2 regions of the Devosia sp. MC1541 genome follow, and region 2 is predicted to be linked to the other one. Evidence: riboswitches for the same ligand, from Rfam matches in the RefSeq annotation. Region 2 holds a riboswitch; the other holds the start of a gene.

Region 1 (7,758 bases), on a different contig from region 2:
CACCCTTGGGATTAGGCCACACGATCTGAAACAGGCGCAGTCCGGTGCGATCGTTGGTCGGATCGGGTTGGTGGAGCGGTTAGGCAATGAGACGGTGGTGAACTTAGAACTTCCCACCGGAAGTGCATGGCTTGCCGTTCTCGACGGCGATCGGCCGCTACAGCGCGGCGAAAGCCTTGCTCTCGACGTGGATGCTGAAAGCGTACGGTTTTTCGATGATCAAGGATTGGGGCTCGACTAACCAGTTTACTCCCCAATCACGACCCCAAGACCTACACTGGCTGATGTCCTTATCAGTTGACGCGTGACGTTGCATGGGCGGAGGCGCAGATCGCGTTCATTTTGAAGCAGGTCGAGGACCATCGCCGGGCTAATGCCTTCGGGGTGAAACGCTTCCGCCAGTTTGACTAAGAAAACTCGACCGAAAGTGGCTCGATGCCGATCGGAGCCTGGACACAGCCATCCGACCACTACTGAGCGCACACCCCCGGAAAAGCCCTTGGCGGATGGGCCATTCTCGGGTGCACGCCACCTCAGAGAAAACGACATCAACGGGGGTTCCAATAATGGGAACTGGTCAGCTCCCATGCCTAGATGCCTCCGCCATACCTCACCCGTTTAGATATTCCCTGTTGCAATAGAGTAGGGTGCCCATCTGCTCATTTTCTCGCACGGAAATGACGCGGCCAAATAGGATACGGTGCGTTGCTTCGTCGACGTAACTTGCCAATTCGCATTCAAAGCTTACTGCCGCATTGGCCAAAATCGGCGCTCCACTCTGTCCGCGGTGCCAGTCGCCAGTCGCGAACCTTTCGCTCATTGGCGTGCCGCCACCGAAACGACGCGAGAAATCTTCCTGTCCCGGCGATAGGGTGTTGACGCAAAATTGGCCGACATTTTCGAACGCCTTGAAGCACGAACTCGCCCGGTTGATGCACACCAGCAGTGTTGCTGGCGTATCGCTGACGCTGCACACGGCTGAAGCGGTGAAGCCGTAGTCTTGTCCTTCAAACACGGTGGTGACGACGTTCACGGCGGACCCCAGGCGTGCCATGCCGTTGCGGAACGTGGTTTTGTCGACGATGGTGGAGCGAAGGTCTATCGTGCCCATGGCAGTCTCTTAGTGAAAAGGGGGCCAGCGATCGCCGCGCGGTCGTCGCGCGGGGTCGCTAAGTCTACAGAAATTTGGCGGGCTAGTTCTGGAAACAGCGCGACGATATCTGCGGCAAGGACGTGGCGGCGGTGGGCCGCCACGCGAAGGCTGAGCGTTTTACGATGTGAGCTCTGAGCGAACGATGGCTGCGCCCGCGCTGAGGGCGCTGAGCTTGCCGCGAGCAACGTCGCGCGACAGTGGCGCGAGGCCGCAATTGGTGCAGGGGTAAAGCTTGTCAGCGTCGACAAACTGCAAAGCCTTGCGAAGGGTGTCGGCGACCTCTTCAGGCGTTTCGATTGTGGTGCTTGCCACATCGATAGCGCCCACCATCACATCTTTGCCGCGCAAAAGCTCGATCAGGTCCATCGGCACGTGCGAGTTCTGGCACTCCAGCGAGACCATATCGATGTTTGACTTCTGCAGCTTTGGGAACACCTGCTCATACTGACGCCATTCTTGGCCCAGCGTCTTTTTCCAATCTGTATTGGCCTTGATGCCATAGCCATAGCAGATGTGAACGGCAGTCTTGCACTTGAGCCCTTCAATGGCGCGTTCGAGCGCGGCGACACCCCATTCATTGACCTCATCGAAGAAGACATTGAACGCTGGCTCGTCGAACTGGATGATGTCCACGCCAGCCGCTTCCAACTCTCTTGCTTCCTCATTGAGGATTTTCGCAAACTCCCAGGCGAGTTTTTCGCGGCTCTTATAGTGGGCGTCATAGAGCGTATCGATGATGGTCATCGGGCCGGGCAGGGCCCATTTGATCTTCTGCTTGGTTTGCTGGCGCAAGAATTTGGCGTCTTCCACGAACACAGGCTTGTCGCGGCTGACAGCGCTCACCACCGTGGGGACACTGGCGTCGTAGCGATTGCGAATGCGGACTGTTTCCCGCTTCTCAAAATCAACGCCCGAAAGGTGTTCGATGAAAGTGGTGACGAAATGCTGGCGGGTCTGTTCGCCATCGCCAACAATGTCTAGGCCGGCCAGCCGCTGCTCATGCAGCGACACCCGCAGAGCGTCTTGCTTGCCTTCCAAAAGGCCTGCGCCTTCCAGTTTCCAAGGCGACCAAAGGGTTTCTGGCTGCGCCAGCCACGAAGGTTTCGGCAAGCTGCCGGCGGTCGAGGTGGGGAGGAGTTTTGTCATGTGAATGTCCCGATTTCTGGGGCTTAGCGATGTGCGTTTTCGCGCGCCCAATGGCTGAGGGCGTGCTGGTGGGGCTCGATGAGCTGCTCTTTGGCAAACTTGCCTTGGTCAACGCCCAGTCGGCTGCGTTCTTCGCGGTCGTAGACCACTTGGGTCAGCGAATAATCCTGATGGTTCAAACTCGGCTGATAGCGACGACCGGCGACTGAATTGGCGTTGTAGATTTCCGGGCGATAGATGCGCTGGAAGGTCTCCATCGTGGCAATCGTGCTGGCCAGTTCGAGGTTGGAGTAATCATTCGCCAGATCGCCGGTGAAGTAGAAGGCGAACGGCGCTGAACTGTTGGGCGGCATGAAGAAGCGCGACTTGAGGCCGGTCTTGAGGAAATAGCTGTCGGTGAGCGAAAAGTCGTTTTGACGATATTCAACGCCAAGCACGGGATGCGCATTCCCGGTCTGCTCATAGATTTTGCTGCTCGATGCGCTGATGCAAATCACGGGTGGTTTACGGAAGTGCGCCTTGTAGACGTCTGAGTTCAGCAGGCTCTTGAAGAGATCGCCGTGCAGGTCGCCAAAGTCGACGGGCACGCTCGTGCCTACGCCGCTGGCCTTATGCGCCGCCAACACCACGCTGAAATCATAGTCGCGCACATAGGACGAGAGGCTGTTGCCGGTCACGCCCGGGATAAGGGCATCGGTGAGCGTGTCGTGGATTTCAGTTTGGAGCATTTCGATCAGCGGAAACGCCGTCTTGGTGCTCTGGTCGGCTATGTTGAGATCGATGGAAATGATCTTGAGCCGGACAGCGTATCGGTCACCACTCTCATTGTCCCAATGGATTAGGCTGTTGAAGCGGTTGTTGATCATGCTCAGCGCGTTGCGCAGATTTTGCTGGCGCGTTTCCCCGCGTGCCAGATTGGCGAAATTGGTCGTCAGGCGGGTATTGTCGGCAGGGACATAGTTTTCGTCAAAATCAATGCTGCGGATTGAGAACTCTATGGTTTTGGTCATCGTCTTATCTGCCCCAAACTGTCTGTTGCGCTGGCTTTGCAAAAGCCGTCGTGGGCCGTTACCGGTGCCGCCTCACGCCCGTGCCCACAGCGGGAACGGAAGCAAAGCTGCGCCACGGATGGCGGCGGTTAATTCTGTTTGGGACAGGTTTGCCCCAAGTGTGGGGGCAAGGCATCGCGAACGCATAGCAAGGCTGGCCGCGCAGCGACCATTGCTACGGCACACTGGGACACCCCGCCCGTGAACGTTATCTCGCCACAGGCAGGTCTCCTGGCTCGTGGGTCAAAGCCTCCATCCGTCTTCCCAGGGATAACCCCAGTGACACTTTGGATGTCAGCTCGCCACTTACAGTTGCGGGGGCAGCATTGGCTTTCTCGTCGAAACGAGGCACCAACTTCCCTCTTAGCTTCAACACGTTACAGCGAACGGCTGAAGAACCTAGGCCTGAGTACTATCGATCACATTCGTTCGAACGTCAAGCCATATAAAGATATCTTTATATCTTTAAGTCTTGATGCTGTGCGAAACGTTCTTGAGCGAGAGCAGACGCTTCCTTCGCTGGACGGTGACGTCGTGGCTAAGTCTCACACGTCGGCGCGGGTAATGCCGTGGCGCTTGAGCTTGTCGTAAAAGGTCTTTCGCGGGATACCGAGATCGGCCAGACAGGCAGCCACATCGCCTGAGTGCATCTTGATGGTTTGGCGTAAGATCTCGGCTTCGGTTCGCGCCAAACGCTCGGGCAGGGGCAGCCGGGCGGCGGCTTCAGGCTGAGCCGGTTGATCTTCTTCTAGACCGAGCACAAACCGCTCAGCGAAATGGCCCAATTCGCGCACATTGCCCGGCCAGTCGTGCATCATCAGGAAATCGTAGAGCACGCTGTCGACCTCCGGGGCTTCAACCTTGAACCGCTTCGCCGCCCGATTGAGGAAGTGCGTAAAGAGCAGCGGAATGTCGTCTCTGCGTTCACGCAGTGGGGGAATGGAAACGCTCACCACATTGAGGCGATAGAACAGGTCTTCGCGGAACTCACCGCGTCGCGAGGCTTCAGCCAAGTCCACTTTCGATGCCGCGACGACGCGCAAATCGAGGTCGCGGATTTTATTGGTGCCAAGCGGGCTGATCCGGCGCACCTCTAAAACGCGCAGAAACTTCACTTGTGTCGCCAGAGGCATGCTTTCGAGTTCGTCGAGGAAAAGCGTGCCGCCAGATGAGTGTTCGAGCCGGCCAATACGTTGCTTGGCAGCGCCGGTAAAAGCGCCGATCTCGTGGCCAAAAAGCTCGCTCTCGATCACGCTCTCAGGCAGTGCGCCGCAGTTAATGGGCACGAATTCGTTGACCGATCTGCGGCTCCACTGGTGCAGGGCGCTGGCCACGACCTCTTTGCCAGAACCGGTTTCGCCCAAAATCAGCACGTCGACATCGGCGTTAGCGATTTGCTTGAGCGTCCGACGCAAGCGTTCCATCACCGGCGTTTGCCCCAGCAGAGGCAGGCTATCCTCGGTCTCAACCAGCGCGGTCTTTAGGCGACGATTTTCAAGCGTCAGGCGGCGTTTTTCGAGGGCATTTTCGACAGTGAGAATGAGTCTCTGCGGTGGCATGGGCTTGGCGATGAAATCGTAAGCCCCGGCCTGCACCGCGCGCACAGCCATATCGATGTCGCCATGCCCTGTGATGAGGATCACCGGCAGAGCGGCGTCGATAGCGCCAATTTGGGTGAACAGATCAAACCCGCTCATCTTCGGCATGCGAATGTCGCTGACCACCACACCCGCGAACTGGCTGTCGATCTGCTTGAGGGCGTCTTCCGCCGACCCGAACTGCAAAACGTCAAAGCCAGCCAGCGTCAGGCTTTGCGCTGTTGCCGTGCGAAAATCGGCATCATCATCAATCAGGGCGATGGTTTTGGTCATGGGGTCGGTCTCGGAAAACGGAGCACAAAGCTCGCGCCGGATGCTGTGTTTGGTTCCAAAAGCAGGCTCGCGCCAAAGCTCTGTGCAAGGTCTTGGCTGATCACGAGCCCAAGTCCGAGCCCCTTCGCCTTGCTGGTCGAAAACGGGGTGAACATGCGTTCTGCCATGTCCGGCGAAACCCCAGGTCCGTTGTCCGTCACCCTCAGGCTTACGCTTCCGGGCTCACTTGAAAAGGCGATGGATATGGCTTTGTTCGTTCGCCCCTCCAGAGCCTCTAGGGCGTTCTGGATGAGGTTGACGATGATCTGTTCGACCCCGGTTTCATCTGCAAAAATCGGCACATCTGTCTGCGGCCGCGTGTAGCAGATCCGCACATTCTGGTGCCGAATGTTCGCGCCCAATAGGCTCAGCGCCGCGTCCACGGCACTGCGCAGATCCATCATCACCGCGTTCCGTCCACCCTTCCGTGAAAAATCGCGAAGGTGTTCGGTAATCTTGGTAATGCGGTCCGTGAGGCGCGAAATCGCCCCAAAATTCTCCATCGCTTCGGCATTGGCGCTGCGCTGCAGAAAGACCTGCCCATTGTCCGCATAGGCGCGGATGGCACCCAATGGCTGGTTGATTTCATGCGCCACACCGGCCGCAATTTGCCCCAGTGATGCGAGGCGATTGGCTTGGGTAAGTTCGTCCCTCAACCGCGCCGCGTTCAACTCGGCCGCGTCGCGCTCGTTGATCACTTCCACCAGAGCGTGGTTGGTCGCGGCCAAATCGGCGGTGCGCGTCTCGACGGCAAGCTCCAATGCGTGGTGCTGGTCGGCCATGCGCCGTCTGACCCGGTCCGACCGTTGCAGCAAAGCCAGGGCCAGAGCGGCCAAAGCTGCCCCAGCAGCCAAGACCAGTAAGGCATTGGAGCGCGTGGTGGTGATCGCCGCGGCCCGCTCCGCTTCTACTGGGAAGAGTGCGGAGAGCTGCCAATCCGTTGTCGGGACCGCAATCTGCACCCGCGCAAACTGATGCGGCGTTTCGTGGGGTGGAATGAGGGCCTCAACGACATCCGTGCGCCCTTCATGAGACGCAATGGGCAGCGGCCGCAAAGGCGCAGAGAGATATTGCAAGCTTTGTCGCAGTGCCGCCACTTCAGCCGCGCTCTTCGTCTCGGCGGCGTAAAACTGCCAGTTCGGCACACTTGAGAGCAGCACGACGTCTCTGGCATCTGTCACGTAAGTGGCAGCATTCCCCGGTGCCCAGAGGGTCTCGAGCAATCTAAAGTCAATTTTGACAACGGCCACGCCCAGCGTGCCATCGGGTCCCTCAATGCGCTCGGACACATAAAGCCCGGGAACACGGCTGGTCGCTCCCATGGCGAAAAGCTGGCCCGTGCCGCCCGACATCGCATCGCGGAAATAGGCGCGATACTGGTAGTTGTTCCCGACAAAGCTCTCGTCAGTGTCGAAATTGCTCGCCGCAATGGTGTCACCTGCGACATTGATCACATAAATCACACTCGCCCCAGCGCCTTCAGCGAGCGTTCTCAGCTTCTGGTTTAGCCCCGCGACGGCAAATGGCTGACCGTCGTTGAGGGTCGCGATGACGTCGGCGTCCCGGGCCACCAGAAAGCGGACCGCGCGCTGCTTATCGAGTTCTGCGAGCAGCGCCGACACCTGCAATTGTGTGGTTGCGTCTCCACGCTCGAGCACCTCGGCGTCCGCTTCCGCCTCACCAACATAGGCGCCAACAGTCAGCGCCACTCCGCCGAGGGCCAGCAGAACAGCGCCCAAAAATGCCCATTGCAAAAGCGGGCCGCGGACTATGCGTTTGAGAGAAAAATCCATGCGCATCCTTGTGCGGATTTTCGCACAAACTGCAATTCACGATGTGTGGATTTACGCACAAACTCGCATAATGTGGCAGTTCTTTGGAAGTTTTGTGACGGTTTATCAGACAGATAGGGGTGAAGTCGGTAACTGGCACACTAGTTGCGAAAGGAGTGGGAGCACAACGAGCCGCGCAACTGCGGCCCCCCTACGGGAGTGAGACCATGATGCCCCATTCAATGGCAGACTCTTCTGCCCCAAAGATACCTCTCTACAAGCACCTCTATGTGCAGGTGATCTTCGCAATCGTTGTCGGTATTTTGCTCGGCCACTTCTGGCCAGCCATCGGCACAGAAATGAAGCCTCTCGGCGATGCCTTCATCAAACTGGTGAAGATGATCATTGCGCCGGTGATCTTCCTCACCGTTGCCACAGGCATTGCTGGCATGAGCGATCTGAGCAAGGTTGGTAAGGTCGTTGGTAAGGCGATGATCTACTTCCTCACCTTCTCGACCCTGGCGCTGATCGTTGGCCTTATCGTTGCCAATTTGGTTCAGCCCGGCGCTGGCCTCAACATCGATCCAGCAACGCTCGATCAGGCTGCAGTGCAGGGCTATGCGGACAAGGCGCATGATAGCACCATCACAGGCTTCCTGATGGGCATCATCCCCGACACCATGGTCAGCGCCTTCGCTGACGGCAACATACTGCAGGTTCTGTTCGTC
Region 2 (7,758 bases):
CCGGGAGAGTTGAACCCGTAAACGGTTTGATTGGCCGTGTTGAGAATGTTCGTCACGCGGCCATAGACTTCGACGTTCTCATTGACCTTGTAGTTGAGGCCTGCGCTGAGGTCCGTGAAGGCGGGGATTGTGGCGAGTCCGCCGTTTGACCAATCGCTGTCTTTGGCTTCGCCGACAAAGCTTGCACTGGTGTGCAAAGTTAGGGGGATGTCTTCGAGCGTGTATCGCAGGTTGACGACGCCGACGTGGGCCGGACGACGAACTTCGACTTCACCATCAGCTGTTCGGGCGTGCGTATAGGTGTAGCTGGCGGAGGCGACAAAGCCATTGAGGAAATCGAGCGTGCCGGTCAGTTCCAGCCCTTGGCGTGTGCTGATACCGGGAAGATTTATGACGGTCGATGTCCCGGAGGAGCTGGCCGTTTTGATCAGATCTTCTAGTCTTTGATTGAAGTAGGTCGCATCGACAATCAGTTGGCCACCGAAGAGCGACTGCTCAACGCCAATGTCCCACGCAAAGCTCTGCTCTGGACGCAGATTTGGGTTCGGTGTGAACGTGCTGCTGCCGCCGTAGAACTGCTCGTAGAATGAGGGGTTAGAAGAGCCCGTGCCAAGGGAGGCGTGAAGACGCGTTCCAGCCTCGGGGATTTGCCAGGCAGAGCTAAGGCTGTAGCTGGTAAAATCCTCAAATCGATCATTGAGGTCGTGGCGCAGGGCAGCGGTAAGATAGAACTGGTTCGCGAAACGTCCGCGATACTCCCCGGTGAAAGCATGGCTCGAGCGCGTGAACATGTCGGCGTCGTAGGAAGACTTGTAGGTCTCTTGGGTCAGGTCGTAGCCGCCAGTGATGGTGTGTTCGGCATTGAGAAGGTCCGGCGTATAGAAGCGATGGCCGAGCTGATAGCTGCCCTTGTAACGGCGCGTTGTCGCGTCGGAGTCGCCCCATGCGCCGCCCTGAAACAGCTGGTCAACCTGATTTGCGCTGAAGCGCGCGGTTTGGAACCAGCTCGCGTCCTCATTCGTCCAGCGGCCGCCGAGCGAGCCGAGAAGCTCGCTCGTTCTGGTTGTGTCACCGCTGTCGTTCAATACGCCAAAGCTAACCTCATTGTCGCCTTCGGCGAGGGTGTTGGCATAGCGAAGATTGCCGTCGAGGGTGACGGACGGAGAAATGTCAGCGCGGAATTTGAAATTGGCATCAAAATGCTGCGCACCGTCTTTTTCATCGCCAATGCTGGAGATGTTAAAGCCGTCGGTCTGGCGGCTGGTAACACTGCCGGACCACGTGAAATTGTCCTGACCATATTGTAGCAGGGCCGAGCCCATCTTGGTGCCGTCACTGCCAAATTCGGTGCCGAGCGTGGTGCGTAACCCGCTGCGAATGCCGGGTTTGGTGACGATATTGATGACGCCCGAAATGGCATTGCTGCCCCAAAATGCGCCCTGCGGGCCGCGCAGAACTTCAATGCGCTCGACCTCGGCGATTTGCAGGCGGCCAAAGTCGAAGTCGCCATCGGATGCCGAATTGGCAACGACGCCGTCGATCATGACGAGGGTGTGGTTGGCTTCGCCGCCGCGAATGCGGACTTGAGACAAGGAGCCAACCGAGCCGCTGCTCGATACGGCCAGACCGGGCACTTGGCGCAGTACGTCGGCGATATAGGGGGCCTTGCTGATTTCAAGCTGCTTGGCGTCGATGACGGTGAGGGAGCGGCCCATCTGTTCGCGCTGCATGGGCGAGCGGTCGGCCTGAATAATGATGGTGCCGAGCACGGCATGCTGAGCAAGCGCGGGGGTGGCGCTGACAATGCAAGCGCTGGCGACAGTGGCCAGCAGTGCTCGTGACAGTGGGGAGATTGGAAACTGACGAAGCGTCGCCATGGCAAGTCCTCTTGCCGATCCGCCCGATCAGCACCCAGTGGATATCAGTTCCATGGCAGGTCTCCTGGCTTGCGGGTCAACCGAGCGCTCGCCTTCCCAGCTTTCGCCAGTGGCATGAGTAGCGCACGTCGCCGCTTACAGTTGCGGGGGCAGCTCCGGACTAAGGTCACGCCTTTACCGGATTCCCTATTATCCCCTCGCGGGGACCGTGGACCGCCTATCAATGCGTTTCCGGGGGAGGGGTGTCAATGTGGGCGAGGAGGAAGTTGCTGCGGCGATCCGCGCGGGCCTTGCAAAGCACTCTGCAGGCGTAAAAAAAAGGCCGCCAAAGGCGACCTTTCGTATTCTGATCGTAGCGTCGAATTACGACTGCAGCGACAGGTTGATTGCCGATTCACGACCGTCACGGCCGGTTTCGACTTCGTAGGTGACCTTGTCGTTTTCGTACAGGCCATCAACGCCCGAGCGCTGAACAGCAGAAATGTGTACGAAGTGGTCCTTGCCGCCGTTGTCGGGGGTGATGAAACCAAAACCCTTAGTGGCGTTGAAGAACTTGACGGTACCGGTGATGGAAGCCATTTTTATTTCCTTAAAGCTCGGAGCCGAAGCTAAACGAGCAATACTCCAAAGCGACATGCCTGGGAGCCTAACACGTTTGCAAGGTGCATCAGAAAGCCAAGGACCGGTAGAACCGGCAGAAAGGCAGCCGACTTAGGCTGAAAACGTATGAGCACTTTATGCCTGAATTTCATGGTCACAACAAGGCGAAACAGAAGAAATTCTCACTGACGCTACTAACGCCCTGTATGAATTCGCTTTTCCCGAGGCTTAAAGCGCCTGTTCTCGGCCTGAATGCGATCTTGAGCCGCTGATGTATCTAGCGAAATTTCCCCAGCGGAATAGCGCTGTCGATTGGTGAAATGGCCGGGAAAGCGGGACGCTGTGCTAGAGTTAGCGCTTATTGATCCCCGTTTTGAGTGACAAAGCCCAAATGAATTCTTCCCGTGTGGACACGCGAATCCTGATGTCGCGCCTAACCCGTTTGGGTGAGGTTGGGCGCGACGAGCGTGGTGTTCTGGCGCGTTTGGCGTGCTCTGACGCGGATCGGCAAGGGCGCGATCTGCTTTTGAAGTGGGCGCGCGAGTCGGGTTTTGAGACGCGTTGCGACGCGATCGGCAATCTTTTCATTGTCTACAATCCGAGTGGGTCGGACGAATCGCCGATTTTGATCGGGTCGCATATCGACAGCGTGATCAACGCGGGCATGTACGACGGTTGCTACGGCGTTTTGGCCGGGCTGGGCGTGTTGGAAACAATCAAAGCCGAGGGGGTGGCGATCAATCGGCCGCTCGCGCTGGTTGCTTTTACCAATGAAGAGGGTGTGCGGTTTACGCCTTCGCTGTTTGGTGCACGGGTTTTTACCGGCGTTTTGTCGCTCGAGGCCGCCTACGCAACGGCGGATCGGGATGGCGTTACTGTTGGAGAAGAGCTCCTGCGCATCGGCTATGTCGGCACGGATAGTTTCCCAACGCCTGCTGCCTATGTGGAACTGCACATAGAGCAAGGGCCGGTGTTGGAGGCTGATAAGCGCGACATTGGCGTTGTGACCGGTGTGAACGGGGCCTTTTCGATCCGCGTAAGTTTTGATGGTGTTGCCAATCATGCCGGGACAACGCCTATGCGGTTGCGGCGCGATGCGGGGCAGGGCGCAGCGCGGTTTATGCGCTTTGTTGATGAACTGGCGCGGGCACATACGCCCGAATTGGTGGCGACGGTGGGGACATTCTCACTTGAGCCGGGCGCCATTAATGTCATTCCCTCGCGCGCTGTTATGACTGTAGATTGCCGGAGCTCGAAGTCGGAGCTTTTGCGCATGGCGCGTGAGGCGATGGCAGCTGAGTTGGCGGCGATCTCTGAAGAGACTGCGCTGGGCACACACATGGCGGTGTTGGGAACCAGCGAGCCGGTTGATTTTGCACCAGATCTTATCGATTGCGTGGAAGAGACTGCCGTGGATCTTGGTTATTCCCATCTGCGTCTGCCCTCCGGAGCGGGGCATGATGCGCAGATGATGGCGGCGGTTTGTCCCGCCACCATGATCTTTGTGCCGAGCCTTGGCGGCATCAGCCACAATCCCCTTGAGCATTCTTCTGAAGAAGAATTGGCTAAGGGGGCCGCGGTATTGCTCGGGGTCGTTGAGGAATTGGTGACGCGTTAAGGCGTCGCCACTCCTTAGTACGGTCGTAGCATTGGGGCGGTGCCTGTAGGTCGTTCAGGGTTAGGACGGAATGCGGGCGATGACTTTGATTTCGAAGTCAAAACCAGAGAGCCAGTTCACGCCGACCGCTGTCCAATTTGGATAGGGCGCTTCTGGGAAAAATTCCGCGCGGACGGCCATGATATCACCGACCTGATTTTCTGGGTCGGTGTGGAATGTCGTTACGTCGATGATGTCTTCCAGACCCGCTCCAGCTGCGGCGAGAACCGCCTGAAGATTTTGGTAAGCACGTCGAACTTGATCAGCAAATACAGGCTCTGGCGTGCCATCTTCGCGACCGCCAACTTGGCCGGAGACAAAGAGTAAATCGCCCGAGCGCGTGGCAGCGGAGTAGCGGTGCGCCTCATAAAGGGCGTGACGGTTCGCCGGGAAAACCGGTGTGCTTGTGGGCATAAGAATTCTCGCATGTGTTGGTCGTCCGCTATGGGACGGCGCGCCTCGATGTGATATACGGCGCGTATGTGAATAGATACAGATACGCGCCGTATGTCAACTGGCATACGCAGTGTATGTGAGTTGGTATTTGAAATGGCCCGCAAAACCCGCGCTGAAATGATGGTAGAGACACGCGCCAAGTTGCTGGCGGCGGGGCGCAAGGCCTTTGCCGAGCACGGCTATGCTGACGCGTCGATGGATACGCTGACGGCTGATGTGGGGCTAACGCGGGGCGCGCTCTATCATAATTTTGGCGACAAACGCGGGTTGTTGGCTGCAGTCGTCAATGCAGTCGACACAGAAATGGCGGCGCGTGCCCACGATGCCGTTCGCGCGAGCAATCCTGCCAATCTTTGGGAGCAATTGGTTGCCGAAGGCATTGCCTATATGGAGCTGGCCACGGACCCGGAAATCCGCCGAATTGTGCTGCTCGATGGCCCGGCGGTTTTGGGCGACCCGTCACAGTGGGAAAGCCAGAGCGCTTGCCTCGTTGGTACGCGTTCGATCTTGGTGACGTTAATGGAAGAGGGCGTGGTCAAGCGGATGGATATTGAAGCGGCGGCGCGTTTGATGAACGGCGCAGCTCTCAATGCGGCGCTTTGGGTGGCGGCAAGTTCCGATCCCGATATGACCCTGCCGAAAGCGCGAGACGCCTTCCGGCATCTGATGAGGGGATTTTTAGCGCAGTGATATGTGCCGCCACCGAACCTGCGCCTGACTAAGGGGGAGGGATCGGGGCGGTGTTTGAGTAGCGCTGTAAACTAGGCCGAGAGCTTGGCTTGCACTTGCGCGATGTCCGGCAGGGCGGTGCGGGCGCCGACAGCAGAGACGCTGATCGCGGCGGCGGCACAGGCAAAGCGCAAGGTTTCAGCCAGAGATGCGCCGGCGAGATGAGCCGCGAGGAATGCGCCGTTGAAGCAATCGCCTGCGCCGGTGGCGTCAACCAAGCTGGTTGGGAAGCTGGACTGGGTGAGAGCTTGGTCGCGGGATACCGAAATTGCGCCTTCGGCGGCGCGGGTGACGGTGATCAGCTGCGGGCCGAAATCGAGGAGCTTTTCGACAGCGTCTGGCGTGAGGGGTTCGGCGGAGGTTGCCAGAAAACCGGGCTCATTCATGAAGACGATGTCGGACAGTTTTAGGAGCGCTTCGAGGCGTTCGCGATTGGGTGCAACAGCGGCTTCAATATCGATAGCGACAAGGCAGCCATCGGCGCGGGCGAGCCGAGAAATCGCGGTGAACTCTTCGATGTCATAGGGCATCGCATAGACAACGCGGGACTGCTGGACGGCTTTGGTGAGGCTGGCCTCATCGAAGGCAACGCCCGGCATGGGCGCGTAGACCAAAGCCTTTTCGCCTTCAGCGTTGACGATGATCATTGCGGAGGCGGTTGGGTCGTCCGAGACCGTCATATAGTCGTTGGAGATGCCGAGTTTGGCATTCTCTGCGAGCAGCATGGTGCCGTCAGCATCGGCGCCGACACGTCCGAACGCGGCAGTCTTGAGGCCGAGGCGGGCTGCGGCGCAAGCAACGTTTGCCGCTGTGCCGCCCCCAAATACGCCGAGCTTGCGACCCAAGAGCTTCTCGTCGGCCAGAGGGACCCGGTCGGCGAGATAGATATGGTCGGCGTTTGGATCGCCGTAAGCGAGCAGATCGATGGCGCGCGGGCTTGCCATGCTTAAGCGGCCTTCAACTGCGTTGCGGCTTGCTTGATCTTCCGGCGGGCGACGCGCTCCTGACGAATGTTGAACCCAACGAGGGCAATCAGGGTGAGGGTTGGCGGGATCATGAAGATGATCTGCGAGGGAACGTCAAACGCGCCGAGGCGTGCCGCAAAGACGGTCGATGCGCCAAAGACAAGCGCGGCAACCAGCGTGCCCCAAGGATTACGAGCGCCGAGGAACACTGCCGCAAGGGCAAGGAAACCGCGACCGCCGGTCATGTCTGCTTGGAACAGGTTGAGGTAGCCCATCGATAGGAAGACGCCACCAAGGGAAGCCAGAAGGCCGGAGAGCAGAAGAGCCGAATACTGGATTTTGCGGACCGAAATGCCCGAGGCGAGGGCGGCTTCGCGGTTTTCGCCGACAGCACGCAGGCGCAGTCCAAAGCGTGTGCGGTAGAGCAGGATGGCCAACAACGGCGCGGCGATCAGGGCGATGTAGACGATCATATTGTGGCCGTTGCCACCATCGCCGTTAAAGATCGGATCGAGCCAAGGCACGCCTTCAAGGAAAGGCATGGAGATATTAGGCAGCATAAAGGTCGTGAGCTGCGCTGTCGAACCCTTGTCACCCGTGAGGCTAAACAGCAGGAAGACGGTCAGGCCAGCGGCCAGAATGTTGACGCCGATGCCTGCAACGATGATGTCGGCGCCCAACTCAAGATGGAACACGGCCAAAAGGCCGGACACGAGAACGCCTGCGCCAACGCCACACACGAGGCCAAAGAGGGCGTAGAACCAGATCGGCGAGCCGGGGAACCAGATGGCGGCATAACCCGAAGCGATTGCGCCAAAGAAGGCCGCAATCAGCATAATGCCTTCAAGCGCGACATTGGTGGAGCCCGCCAGGTCGGAAATCAGGCCGCCCATGGCAGCCAAAATGATCGGGGCAGCTGCGCGCAGGACGGCGGCGAGCAAGGTGCCGAAGGTGACACCCCATGCGGCGAGTTCGAAAGTCATGCGCTGACCTCGGTGGTAGAAGACTTAGCCTTGCGCTGGAACAGCTTGGCGAAAAGGGCAGGGCCAAAGCGTTCAGCAACAACGAAGATGATGATGAAGGCCTGAATGATCATGACCATTTCACGGGTCACGTCAGTCGAGCGTTCCATGATCTGAGCGCCCACACGTAGATAGGCGTAGAGCAGCGCCACCAGCGGCACCGCCAAGGGATTATTGCGAGCCAGAAGCGCCACAACCATGCCCTCAAAACCAATGCCGGGGGCCAAATCCATCGGCAGGTTTTTAAGAAGGCCGTTGGCCGTGTGGAAACCCGCGAGACCTGCAAAAATGCCGCCGATGCCCATGGAGAGTGCAGTGGCCCAGCGCACCGGCACGCCAGCATATTTCGCAAAGCGCGGGTTTTCGCCGATCAGGTTGATCTCGAAGCCGGTTTTGGTCCGACGCATGATCAGCCAGACGATGATCGCGGCCGCGATAGCGAGGAAAATAAC

What was found. A riboswitch is a leader RNA that binds a small molecule or an ion and turns the genes downstream of it on or off. The one in region 2 is predicted to bind cobalamin.
Region 1: another riboswitch for cobalamin. It lies ahead of HKD40_RS13235 (putative oxygenase MesX); the one in region 2 lies ahead of HKD40_RS12155 (TonB-dependent receptor).

The regions. Positions count from the first base shown of each region.
Region 1 is NZ_JABBDZ010000013.1:24,896-32,653, forward strand. It holds gene ugpC (sn-glycerol-3-phosphate ABC transporter ATP-binding protein UgpC) at 1-241, shown strand, start outside; gene HKD40_RS13225 (flavin reductase) at 611-1,111, opposite strand; gene HKD40_RS13230 (methionine synthase) at 1,271-2,299, opposite strand; gene HKD40_RS13235 (putative oxygenase MesX) at 2,323-3,309, opposite strand; cobalamin riboswitch at 3,552-3,766, opposite strand; gene HKD40_RS13240 (sigma-54 dependent transcriptional regulator) at 3,894-5,219, opposite strand; gene HKD40_RS13245 (ATP-binding protein) at 5,216-7,051, opposite strand; gene HKD40_RS13250 (dicarboxylate/amino acid:cation symporter) at 7,258-7,758, shown strand, end outside.
Region 2 is NZ_JABBDZ010000011.1:2,972-10,729, forward strand. It holds gene HKD40_RS12155 (TonB-dependent receptor) at 1-1,877, opposite strand, end outside; cobalamin riboswitch at 1,914-2,103, opposite strand; gene HKD40_RS12160 (cold-shock protein) at 2,241-2,456, opposite strand; gene HKD40_RS12165 (Zn-dependent hydrolase) at 2,869-4,095, shown strand; gene HKD40_RS12170 (RidA family protein) at 4,156-4,548, opposite strand; gene HKD40_RS12175 (TetR/AcrR family transcriptional regulator) at 4,684-5,280, shown strand; gene HKD40_RS12180 (carbohydrate kinase family protein) at 5,352-6,263, opposite strand; gene HKD40_RS12185 (ABC transporter permease) at 6,266-7,267, opposite strand; gene HKD40_RS12190 (ABC transporter permease) at 7,264-7,758, opposite strand, start outside.